4 regions of the Bacillus sp. FSL R5-0422 genome follow, and region 1 is predicted to be linked to each of the others. Evidence: riboswitches for the same ligand, from Rfam matches in the RefSeq annotation. Region 1 holds a riboswitch; each other region holds the start of a gene.
The links. Region 1 has a riboswitch for S-adenosylmethionine ahead of MKX52_RS07350 (DUF2292 domain-containing protein). Riboswitches for the same ligand answer to the same signal wherever they lie in the genome.
Positions count from the first base shown of each region.

Region 2: linked by a shared signal. The riboswitch ahead of MKX52_RS05710 (methionine biosynthesis PLP-dependent protein) and the one ahead of MKX52_RS07350 (DUF2292 domain-containing protein) in region 1 are both predicted to bind S-adenosylmethionine.
Region 3: linked by a shared signal. The riboswitch ahead of MKX52_RS17795 (5-methyltetrahydropteroyltriglutamate--homocysteine S-methyltransferase) and the one ahead of MKX52_RS07350 (DUF2292 domain-containing protein) in region 1 are both predicted to bind S-adenosylmethionine.
Region 4: linked by a shared signal. The riboswitch ahead of MKX52_RS17480 (sugar ABC transporter substrate-binding protein) and the one ahead of MKX52_RS07350 (DUF2292 domain-containing protein) in region 1 are both predicted to bind S-adenosylmethionine.

Region 1 is NZ_CP152014.1:1,460,842-1,463,955, forward strand. Features, by position in the region: gene pyrF (orotidine-5'-phosphate decarboxylase) at 1-140, shown strand, start outside; gene pyrE (orotate phosphoribosyltransferase) at 148-786, shown strand; SAM riboswitch class I at 926-1,028, shown strand; gene MKX52_RS07350 (DUF2292 domain-containing protein) at 1,125-1,238, shown strand; gene MKX52_RS07355 (phosphoadenylyl-sulfate reductase) at 1,275-1,976, shown strand; gene MKX52_RS07360 (inorganic phosphate transporter) at 1,990-3,054, shown strand; gene sat (sulfate adenylyltransferase) at 3,110-3,114, shown strand, end outside.
Region 2 is NZ_CP152014.1:1,148,065-1,151,178, forward strand. Features, by position in the region: gene MKX52_RS05700 (YjcG family protein) at 1-257, opposite strand, end outside; gene MKX52_RS05705 (esterase family protein) at 310-1,050, opposite strand; SAM riboswitch class I at 1,272-1,393, shown strand; gene MKX52_RS05710 (methionine biosynthesis PLP-dependent protein) at 1,473-2,591, shown strand; gene metC (cystathionine beta-lyase) at 2,588-3,114, shown strand, end outside.
Region 3 is NZ_CP152014.1:3,465,946-3,469,059, reverse strand. Features, by position in the region: gene MKX52_RS17800 (glycoside hydrolase family 1 protein) at 1-425, shown strand, start outside; gene MKX52_RS17795 (5-methyltetrahydropteroyltriglutamate--homocysteine S-methyltransferase) at 480-1,604, opposite strand; SAM riboswitch class I at 1,692-1,804, opposite strand; gene MKX52_RS17790 (gluconate:H+ symporter) at 1,885-3,114, opposite strand, start outside.
Region 4 is NZ_CP152014.1:3,403,763-3,406,876, reverse strand. Features, by position in the region: gene MKX52_RS17485 (right-handed parallel beta-helix repeat-containing protein) at 1-1,115, shown strand, start outside; SAM riboswitch class I at 1,231-1,340, shown strand; gene MKX52_RS17480 (sugar ABC transporter substrate-binding protein) at 1,510-2,628, shown strand; gene MKX52_RS17475 (sugar ABC transporter ATP-binding protein) at 2,698-3,114, shown strand, end outside.

The DNA.
Region 1 (3,114 bases):
AGACCGATGATCAAAAGCGCGTGGCGACCCCTGCTTATGCAAAAAAGCAAGGAGTTTCACAAATTGTTGTCGGAAGGTCAATCACAAAAGCTGATAAACCATTGGAAGCCTATCATCAAATTTTGAAAGAGTGGGAGTGACTGCCAGATGAAAACGAAAATCGCTAAACACCTATTACAAATCAAAGCGGTCTCATTGAAGCCAGACGAACCGTTTACATGGGCAAGCGGTATCAAATCACCGATCTATTGTGACAATCGTCTTACCTTGTCCTATCCAGAAGTCAGACACGACATTGCCGAAGGTCTGAAAGAGTTGATTCTCACTCATTTTGAGGGAGCAGAGGTGATTGCTGGTACTGCAACAGCAGGCATCCCGCATGCGGCATTAGCGGCAGACCGTCTGAATGCTCCGATGTGTTATGTCAGAAGTAAGCCAAAAGCACATGGAAAAGGGAATCAAATTGAAGGTGCCGTATCAAAAGGCCAAAAGGTAGTCGTCGTAGAAGATCTAATTTCAACAGGAGGCAGTGTACTTGAAGTGGTCGCTGCTCTTCAAGAAGCGGGCTGTGACGTACTAGGCGTTGCCGCGATCTTCACATACGGTTTGCCAAAAGCTACGGCAGCATTCCAAGAGAAAAACATTCCATATGTTACTCTAACAGACTATGACACACTGACAGACGTGGCTCTTGAACTGAAAGCAATCGAGCCTTCTGCTATGAATAAATTGAAATGCTGGAGACAAGATCCTTCCTCTGAATCTTGGATGGAAGAAACCGTCTAAAAAGCTGTGCACAATCGCACAGCTTTTTTATTTGGTTAAAAATAGTAAAATAGACTCAAATTTAAATAAAAACTAATCCTATCAATAAAGTCGGGTTGACTTTTGTTTGAATTGTGTTAATATTTAAGACAAATTAAAACACTTATCCAGAGAGGTGGAGGGACTGGCCCGATGAAGCCCGGCAACCTGCGATATGCAAGGTGCTACTTCCTGCAAAATGATTCTATTTTGAAAGATAAGGAAATCGTGAGCTTCCTCATCTTTCTTTCGGACTGAAAGGAAGTTTTTTTATTTTAATGGTGAGGGGGAAGTGAGAGCAAAAGCAGGATGAATACTTAATTGAAGCCTATGCAGAAACTGATTGGGGATATGAATTCAGTTTAGTTGCACTGATTGTTCAGGACGGTCAAGTGATTCAAGTGGAAGAAAACAGAAAAATTCAGTTGACGTAGTGCGAAGAGTAGTGATACTCCGGAAGGGGAGAAACAATGTTAACTTATGAAAATTGGCAAGAGCCGTCCATTACATTTCAAGAAGATGATTTGTATAAAGGGGCCTTATCTGTGCTGAAATGGGCATACGGTCATTATGGTGATCAGCTCGTTTATGCATGTAGCTTTGGTATTGAAGGCATCGTCCTTATTGATTTGATTGCGAAAGTAAAAAAGGATGCAAGAATTGTCTTTTTAGATACAGGTCTGCATTTTAAGGAAACGTACGACACAATTGATGCGGTAAAGGAAAGATACCCGGGTTTAGATATTGTGCTGAAAACCCCTGAGCTGACGGTCGAGGAGCAAAACGATCAACATGGTGATCAACTATGGAAAACGGATCCTCAAAGCTGCTGCCATATGCGGAAGGTCATTCCTTTGCAAGAAGCGTTATCGGGCTATCCTGCATGGCTTTCTGGCTTAAGAAGAGAGCAGTCACCTAAGCGAGCAGGGACGAATTTTTTAAATAAGGATGAAAAATTCAAATCAGTGAAAGTATGTCCGCTTATCCACTGGACGTGGAAGGACATATGGAGATATGCATCTAGAGAAGAACTTACTTATAATCCGCTGCATGATCAGGGATATCCAAGTATCGGCTGTGCGCCGTGTACACAGCCAGCATTTACTGCCGAGGATCTGCGGTCTGGCAGATGGTCAGGCACAGCTAAGACTGAGTGCGGATTACATGAGTAAGGGAGCATAGTGTATGGAAATTGCCGCAATTTTATTTAGTTTATTTTTCGCGCTAAACATTGGCGCGAGTGGTGCAGCTGCTTCAATGGGCATCGCATACGGATCAGGCGCGATTCGAAAGCCGATCTATGCACTCAGTGTATGTGCGGTTGGGATTTTAGCAGGTTCAGTCATTGGCGGCGGTGAGGTCGTCAAAACCATCAGTTCTGGCATTATGCCTGAATCCGTCATTACACTTGAAATTGTTTGTATTATTATTGGTTCTGCTGCATTATCACTCTTTATAGCGAATTTGATGGCGATCCCTTTATCAACGAGTGAGGTGACAGTAGGTGCTGTCGTTGGAGTTGCGGTAGCGTATAAAGTATTGTATGTGAAATCCATTTTAGTCATCGTGTCCTTTTGGGTCATCATTCCTATTGTTGCTTTTCTTTTTACATTCATTGTAGTCAAAATCATCAGAATGTTCCCGAAACGAACCTTTTCAAAAAAAGGCACTTTGATTTTATCGATTATTTTGATCATTAGTGGATTTCTAGAAGCATTTTCTGCTGGGATGAACAATGTCGCCAATGCTGTAGGTCCCCTTGTTGCTTCAGGCATTTTATCTGTTGGGCAAGGAACGCTTTACGGTGGGCTTTTCGTTGCACTTGGTGCTCTTTTATTAGGAAGAAGGGTACTAGAAACAAATGGAAAGAAAATCACCCGCTATCAAACGGGCGAAGGGATATTGCTTTCAGGTACCGGTGCTGGACTTGTCATAATCAGCTCTATTTTTGGGCTACCTGTTCCACTTACCCAAATCACCTCCTCGTCTATCATCGGACTTGGCATGGCAAAAGGTGGACCTAATATTTTTCATAAACATGTGGTGAAAAAAATGCTGAAAGTGTGGGTAGTATCACCCTTTTTATCACTTAGTCTATCGTATTTGCTAGTGAGCCTTTTCTTAAAAGGTGACTATTACTCTATCTTTATCATGATGAGTGTACTGCTTGCCTCACTTGGTGCGCTAAGTCTGATGAAGGCAGTCAAAAATGAGAGCAGCTCGATTCATGAACAGGGCGGCGGGATTTAATGTTAAATCCGACTATTAACATCTACTAAATATGAACATTGAGAGGAAGATACAAATGAG
Region 2 (3,114 bases), 310 kb from region 1:
ACTTTCATATAAATAACGTTGTTTACAGGAGCGAATGAACTGAATTTTTTAATACGTAATGTAATAGGAGAAGCATTTTTTGCATACTCTCTTAGCGTTGAGACGACATCAGCCGCTTCTAGATCCGTTAATTCAAAAGGTGTTCTAAGTGTTAAATGAGGCGGTATGAGTGCATAGTTCGGATCATAACGCTTCCGGTAAGAGTTCGCAATATCTTGCAATTTTTTTGATGGAAATAAAACAACTCCGTATTTCATCTTGTTCCCTCCTGATTAAGAAAGTATTTATTATTGTTTATTATAACAAAATTCAGTTGATTAACGAATATGGGAGCATTCTTTTTAACGAAGACGCAATGAGCGGTTGCCAAAACGTCCATTTATGATCCCCTTCGAATGTCTCAAATAAATAATCTGCACCTGACTGTTCAAGAAGTGCCTTTAAATCGTCGTTCGGCTGAATAAAATCGAGCACTTGACCATCTGTCGTTTTCACAGCCGTTTCTTCCAGTCCAATTTGATGGATAATCGCATAATGAGAAAGGGCTGTCGACTGTTTAACAGCTTCTAAGACTGAATCATCAACGTAAGGTGACTGCAAAATGAGCCCGCCAAATAAAGAAGGATAATCAATCGCTGTCATAAGAGAAATCGTAGCACCCAGAGAATCACCAATAAACGTGCGTCCTGAGCCAATTTGATAGGTTGGATAGTGCATATCAATATAAGGGACAAGTTCATTTGCTAAAAAGCGTTTATACGCCTCAAATTTTGTGCCATCTGGATGATACGTATTCCTTCTTTCGGTGACATTTTCATAAGGGACACCAATGATAATAGAGCGTTCCATTTCTTTGTTTTGCATCAATTCTTCTGCCTGTCTGCCTATTTTGCCTAAACGGAAATAATCATGACCATCTTGGGCAATGATGACATGATATGTATAAAGGGGGGAGTAATTGACTGGCAAATAGATCAAAAGGGTCATATCCGCCCCAAGTTCTTTTGAATGTAAGGTTTCTTCTTGAATAATGCCTGTTTTCTTCACCATAATCCATTCCTCCAGCTAACCGATTTCATCACAAAGTGAAACGTTTCCATTCATTGTAACATGAAAAATAGCGTTGTTCCTATATGCTAACATGCATTCAATTCAGTTAACACCGAATCTGTTATAAAATACAGAAAATTTCAATTAATTGTTCAGATTCCTCTTGAAAAATGAGATTTAATGCGTTACAGTATTAAGAATTAGAACAGACAGACAACACATTCTTATCGTGAGAGGTGGAGGGACTGGCCCTTTGAAACCTCAGCAACCGGTATGCATCACTTCATGTGATGTACCAAGGTGCTAAATCCAGCAAGCAGCTTTTTTGCTTGGAAGATAAGAGGAAGCGATTAAAACCCCTTCTTCTTATGAAGAAGGGGTTTTCTGTTTTGAAATCAGATTTTTACTTAGGATGGTGTCAAATGACAGAACATGTGGAAACGACATTAGCGCAAATTGGAAACCGTAGCGAAGAGGCGACTGGTACGGTCAGTCCCCCCGTTTATCTTTCAACAGCATACAGACATAGAGGCATAGGGGAATCAACCGGATTTGATTACATTCGAACGAAAAACCCAACAAGGCAGCTTGTAGAGGATGCGATTGCTTCACTCGAAGAAGGGACGGCCGGATTTGCCTTCAGTTCGGGAATGGCTGCGATCCAAACGATCATGGCGCTATTTGAAAGTGGTGATGAACTCATCGTCTCATCAGACCTATATGGCGGTACATACCGTTTGTTTGAAAACGAATGGAAAAAGTACGGCTTACGTTTTCTTTACGATGATTTTTCAGATGAAGACTGTTTACGCTCTAAAATCACAACAAACACAAAAGCAGTCTTTATTGAGACGCCGACAAATCCACTTATGCAAGAAGCGGATATTCAAAAAATAGCGAAGATTGCAAAAGAACATGGCGCTTTGGTCATTGTCGATAACACCTTTTACACACCTGTTTTGCAAAAGCCGATTACGCTTGGAGCGGACATTGTGATTCATAGCGCAACCAAATATTTAGGCGGACATAATGACGTTCTTGCAGGGCTTGTCGTCACAAAAGGAGAGCAGTTGTCTGAAGACATGTTCCAGCATCAAAACGCGATTGGAGCGGTTCTATCACCATTTGACTCATGGCTATTAATGAGAGGGATGAAAACACTGGCTCTTAGAATGCGCCAGCACGAGGCAAATGCGCAGGAGCTAGCCGAGTTTTTAAAGAAACAGCCAGAAATTCAAGATGTCCTTTACCCAGGCAAGGGAGGAATGCTGTCATTCCGTGTAGCCGAAGAAGACTGGGTCAATCCATTTTTAAAGCAGCTGAAAACGATTTGTTTTGCTGAAAGTCTTGGCGGAATTGAAAGTTTTATCACGTATCCTGCGACGCAAACGCACATGGATATTCCTGAGGAAATTCGCATTGCAAACGGTGTGTGTAACAAACTGCTCCGTTTCTCCGTTGGTATTGAGCACGTAGATGACCTGAAGGCAGACCTAAAGCAGGCACTATCACAAGTAAAAGAGGAGGTACATGCCAAATGACCACACATGATTGGACATTCGAAACCCAACTCGTTCATAACGCATTCAAAACAGACCGTTCAACAGGTGCAGTCAGTGTGCCGATTCAGCATGCGTCCACCTTTCATCAAAGCAGCTTTGATGATTTTGGTCAATATGACTACTCAAGATCGGGGACTCCTACACGTCAAGCGTTAGAGGATACGATTGCGGCGCTAGAAGGAGGAACGAGAGGGCTTGCTTTTGCATCTGGCATGGCAGCCATCTCCACTGCTTTTCTTCTATTATCAAAAGGAGATCACGTCCTTGTCACAAGAGATGTGTATGGTGGTACATTTCGTATGATCACCCAAGTTCTTTCGAGATTCGGCATTGAGCATACCTTTGTGGACATGACGGATTTGAATGAAGTCAAAAAAGGCATTCAATCGAATACGAAGGTCATTTACATGGAAACACCGTCAAACCCGACGCTAGGAATTACGGATATAGAGGGCGTCGTCCAGCTTGCGAAAGAACATGACTGTCTGACATTTTTAGATAA
Region 3 (3,114 bases), 1.6 Mb from region 1:
AAAACCCTTATCTAGAAGCAAGTGATTGGGGATGGCAAATTGATCCAAAAGGACTTCGTACAACACTAAACCAACTATATGACCGCTACCAAAAACCATTATTTATCGTAGAAAATGGACTGGGAGCTGTCGATCAAGTAGAAGAAGACGGATCCATTCAAGACGATTACCGAATTGATTACCTCAGAAGCCATTTGCTAGAGGCGAGAGAAGCCATTGCAGACGGAGTAGACTTGATGGGTTATACAAGCTGGGGCCCAATTGACCTTGTTAGCGCATCAACAGCTGAAATGAAAAAGCGCTACGGCTTCATTTATGTCGACCGTGATAACGAAGGAAAAGGTACATTAGATAGAAAGAAAAAGAAAAGTTTCGATTGGTATAAACAGGTGATTGCGACAAATGGCGATCATTTAGATGCATAAAAGAAAAAAGACAAACCGTTCATACTGCGGTTTGTCTTTTTTTCGTCATTTGGACTATGAAGTCCACACTTGATCCGCAATCTCAATCACATGACGAAGCTTTTCCCATTGTTGCTCTTCTGTTAACAGATTGCCTTCCTCCGTTGAGGCGAAACCGCACTGTGGACTCAAGCAAATCTGGTTAATGTCGACGTATTGAGCTGCTTCCTCGATTCTTTTTTGAATCTGTTCAGCCGGCTCAAGCTCACCGTATTTTGAAGTGACAAGGCCTAGTACGATTTGGAGGTTTGGGTTCTTCACATAGCGAAGGGGTTCAAAACCGCCAGAACGATCGTCGTCGAATTCTAAAAAGAGACCATCTACATCTAAGCCGGCAAAAATCGTCTCTGCCGCTGCTTCATAACCGCCTTCAGCTGCCCATGTCGATTTAAAGTTCCCACGGCAAATGTGCATAGTGATCACCAAGTCCTCTGGACGATCGGCAACTGCTTCATTGATTGTTTTCGCAAATGACTCACGCAGTTCATCTTCTTCTCGGCCAAAGGCTTTGATTTGTTCATGCCCTTTTTCAGAAAAGAACACGGCCCATGCTGTATCATCCAGCTGTAGATAGCGACAGCCTGCATCATAAAAGGCACGGATGGCTTTTTTATATGCCTGTGCCACATCATGGTGGAATGCCTCTAGGCTGTCGTATACTCCTTCTTCAAGCTTTCCACGGAAAAAGAGCATATTCGGACTTGGAATCGTCATTTTAGCGGTATGATCACCAGCGATGCTGTGAAGGAATCGATAATCTTCCAGCATTGGATGATCTGTAAAATCGATCTTGCCCGTTACTTTGATTCCTCGCGCCTTTGTCGTCGTATTGTGGAATTGAATACCTTGATCTGCTTCAAATCCTTCAACTCCATCGAGTCCCTCAAGAAAGTCAAAATGCCACCAAGCACGTCTGAACTCTCCATCTGTGACAACCTCTAATCCAATTTCCTTTTGTTTCTCCACAATACGAGTGATTTCTTCATTTTCAATTTGTCGGAGTTGCTCTGCTGTCAGTGTACCGTCTGCTTTTTGCTTGCGTGCTTCCTTGATACGTTCTGAACGAAGTAAGCTGCCTACTTGATCTGCGCGGAATGGCGGTTTCGTTGTTTTCTTTCCAATGGTTTGTACTTGTGTCATGTTGAATCCCTTCTTTCTACAGGTTAAAAATCAAATAAAAAAGCTCTTCCTTGGATAAGGAAGAGCATCATATACTGAGAGAACTCTGCCTTATCTTCAAACAAGCATCTGCTTGCTTAAGGAATTAGCACCATTCTGTTCCGAGGAACAGCGGTTGCCGGGTTTCACAGGGCCAGTCCCTCCACCACTCTTAATAAGGTTACCTTTGATTCAATTTTCTTAATAAACATAATTATTCAACTTTTACGAGAGAAAGTCAATGGTTTTTACAGTTAATTTTCTATATGAACAAATCAGCGACGAGAACCCCCGCTAGTCCGACAAGTGAAAGAACGGTCACCATCAATGTCCACGTTTTAAAGGTTTGGGCCATGGACAGGTTAAAGTATTCTTTATAAATCCAGAAACCCGCATCATTCACGTGAGAGAACGTAATGCTGCCGGCACCTGTTGCGATCACCATTAACTCTGGGCTCACACCTGTGAGTCCAATCAAAGGAGCAGAAATGCCAGCCGCTGTGAGTCCGGCGACAGTGGCTGACCCTAAAGATACACGAAGGACCGCAGCAATCAACCAGGTGAGAAGCAGTGGCGAAAGTGTGCTTCCTTGCATGATTCCTGCAATGTATTGATCAACACCGCTATCAATGAGCACCTGTTTAAAAGCGCCACCACCTGCAATAATTAATAAAATCATCGCAATAGAACCGATAGAATCTGTGATTGATTTCATCACATCCTGCATGCTCTTTCCTCTGCCAAGTCCAAACGTGTAGATAGCAAGAAGAACGGAGATTAACAGTGCAATCGCAGGCTCGCCTAAAAACTCAGCGGTTGGCAGTAATGAGGAAGACGGAAAGAAAATTTCTAAAACTGCTCTGAAAGTCATGAGCAATACAGGCAAAATAGCGGTGAAAATGCTGATGCCGAAGCTTGGCATCTCTTCTTCTGTAAATTCCTTTGGATTAAATAAGTTCATTGGAATATGTGCGTGTAACTGATCTTTTTTAAATAATTTTGTAAAGAGAAGTCCGCCTACTAAAACAGCAGGAATCGCTAAAATAATCCCAACTAATAAGGTTTGTCCCATGTTTGCTTGAAAGACATTTGCAATGGCAGTCGGCCCTGGGTGAGGAGGGAGGAAGCCATGTGTGGTGATGAGTGCAGCGACGAGCGGCATACCCACATAAAGCACAGGAAGTCTTGCAGCTTGAGCGATCGTAAAGACTAGTGGAATTAAGATAATGAATCCGGTTTCATAAAATAGAGCAATTCCGATCACAAACCCAGTCAGCATCGTTGCCCATTGAATCTTTCCAATACCGAATCGATCAATGAGTGTCATCGCAATACGCTGAGCTCCGCCAGAATCAGCCATCAATTTACCAAGCATCGCACCAAAACCGAGAACGAGTGCGAGATGCCCGAGCGTACTGCCGAGTCCTTTTTCGACGGAAGCAATCGCTTCAAGTGGTGACATTCCTTCTAAGACAGCGACAATTAAAGAAAC
Region 4 (3,114 bases), 1.7 Mb from region 1:
TTAGCGGGGCTTCACTTAAAGGAAATCAAGCAGATGGCGGTCTTGTCACGATCGATCAAAAAAGTTACATTACCCTCAAAGGTCTGACGGTGGGACATCTCAAGACGAATAAAGAAGACCTGACCCCAGTCGGTATTTTCATCAAAGGAAGCGGGAAAGGCGTCAAACTTCTCAACAACCGAGTGTATGACATTCAGACGACACACAAAAATGGGAATGCGCACGGTATTGCGGTCTATGGAACAAAAGCTCCAGCGGCCATTGAAGATATTGAAATCAAAGGAAACACTGTTGAAAAATTAAAGCTTGGCTTCAGTGAAGCGCTTGTGCTCAATGGGAACGTCACTAAGTTTCGTGTGACACATAACACGGTTCGCCACACGGATAATATAGGTATTGATTTAATTGGTTTTGAGAACGTAGCACCTTCTAAAAAGTACGATCAAGTCAGAAATGGTGTTGTATCAAGAAACAAAGTGTACGAGATCACGAGTGTAGGGAATCCAGCCTATGGCAAAGACATCTCCGCTGGTGGCATTTATGTGGATGGTGGGAAGGATATTGTGATTGATCATAACATTACACATCACAACGATCTTGGGATTGAAGTCACAAGTGAACATAAAGGAAAAATGGCAGATCGTATTCGCATTGAACACAACCAAGTGTATTTGAACCGTTATACAGGCATTTCAATTGGCGGTTATGATAAAAAGCGAGGCGGAACAACAAATACGACGATCTCACATAATATTTTATACAAAAATGACACAGCCGGCTTAGAAGGCGGTCAATTGTTGATGCAATATCAAGCCGTGAACAATCGAATCACGAGCAATATCATGACAGCGAGTGCCTCGCATTACTTAGTCGTGAATCTTTATGGAGTGAATCAAAAGAATACCTTCCAGAAGAACGTTTATGATGACCGCAAAGGTGCGAAGGCTTCACAGTGGGTATGGCGCGGGAAATGGATGGAAGGCTACAAAACATATCTCTCTAAAAGCGGTCAAGATAAAGGATCAGCACATCTCAATCCGCAATTTGTGAATGAGAAAAAATATGATTTTCGCCTGAAGAAGTCATCACCTGCTAAGAAAATCATCGGAAATTAAGCATGTGTGAACGCAAACGCATTGTTTTAAATTTTCAAAAAAATCATTGACATTGATGTGACATCACATTAAAGTAAAGAAGACATTTCAACGAAAACAAAATTTCATAACGGATCTCTTATCAAGAGAGGCAGAGGGACTGGCCCTATGACGCCCGGCAACCGTTTCTACTATAGAAATTGGTGCTAATTCCTGCAAAGCTGTGACAGCTTTGACAGATAAGAGAGGAAGAATTCCCGATACATGTTTCATGCAACGGTGTTCAAGCCTCTCTTTCTAAGAGAGGCTTTTTGTCGTCTCTTTTTCAAAAGGAAGAACAGTTTACTGGCGTTTTCCTACATTTTTACCTAGTTTTCCGATGTGAAAAATAAAAACAACTTGAGGAGGAACAGCAATGAAGCGTAAGTATTTTACATCTAGTCTTATATTATTAACGGTATTGACTGTCCTATTAACAGGCTGCGGCACTGGATCGAGTGCGGGCTCAAAGGCAAATGCGAATGAAAAAGTCTCTTTTGACAATGTACCGAAGCGATTCGCAAAGGGACAGGGAGCAAAAATTAAAGTCATCCGTAAAATCGGCGGAGATGATCATACAGCACAGTTTTTAGCTGGGACAAAGGCAGAAGGTGAAGCGCTTGGCTTTACGGTTGATGTCTACACCGCAAATGGAGATACAGCGAAGTTCCATGACGCCATCTCTCAGGCGCTGGAAGAAAATTATGATGGCTTTATCATCTCTCATGGGGACGACGAGGCGACCGTCGCTGACGTGAAAAAGATTACGGCAAAGGGCATTCCGGTCGTAGCGTTCGATTCAAATCCTAAACTGAAAGGCATCAAAGGGGTTACAGTGACGTCTCAAGATGACGAACAATTAGCGAAAAAATCACTAGATGCACTCGTGTCTGATTTTAAAGGAAAAGCCAATATTGCGTACCTCTGGGTAGATGGATTCCCGCCAATGGTGAGACGGAACAAGGTTTATCAAGAAACGCTCAAACAACATTCAGGAATCAAGGAACTTGACCGCTTTGGTATTGCCTCCTCTGATACGTCTGTTCAAACACAAAATGCTGTGGCAGCGATGCTGAATAAATATCCAAAGGGTAAACTCGATGCTATTTTTGCCACGTGGGATGCCTTTGCCATTGGCGCAGCAAGAGCGCTAAAGGAAGCAGGAAGAACAGAAGTGAAGATTTATGGGATTGATGTGTCAAATGCTGATCTTCAAGAAATGACAGCAAAAGACAGTCCGTGGAAGTACACAGCAGCAGTTGATCCGAAGCTCATTGGCGCAGTTGACGTGAGAATTCTTGCGAAGAAAATAGCGGGCGAGAAAACCCCGTCTTCCTATGACCTTGAGGCCTCTCTCATCTCACAAAAACAGCTTCAACAATCAGGAAAAGCCATCAATATGGTCAATCTTGCAGACGAAGTGAAGGGATTCGGCTCATCAACTGCCTTTGAAGAAGATTGGATGAAGACCTTGAAGAAGCATTATACAAAATAAACGTCGTGCACTCTCTTCTATAGAGGGTGTTTCGTTTTTCAGATGATGATCATGAGAAGGAGGACACCTATGACAGCGCCGTTAGTTTGTATGAAGCATATTTCGATTGAATTCCCAGGAGTAAAAGCGTTAGATCAAGTGAATTTCACATTAGAAAAAGGGACAGTTCATGCACTGATTGGAGCGAATGGTGCTGGGAAGTCCACGTTAATGAAAGTTCTTTCTGGCGCTCATTCCCATTATGAAGGAAGCATTCAAATCAATGGTCAGGCGGCATCAATTCAAACCCCAAAGGATGCAGCCTCATATGGTGTGCAGACGGTTCATCAAGAAGTGGATACAGCTCTCGTTCCTTATTTAAGTGTTGGAGAGAATATGATGATGCATCAGCTTGAGAAAAAAACATTTGTCGGCTGGAAAGAGCTACACCGTAAGGCAGCTCACCGATTAAAAGAATTGGACATCGACATTTCCACAAAACGCCTT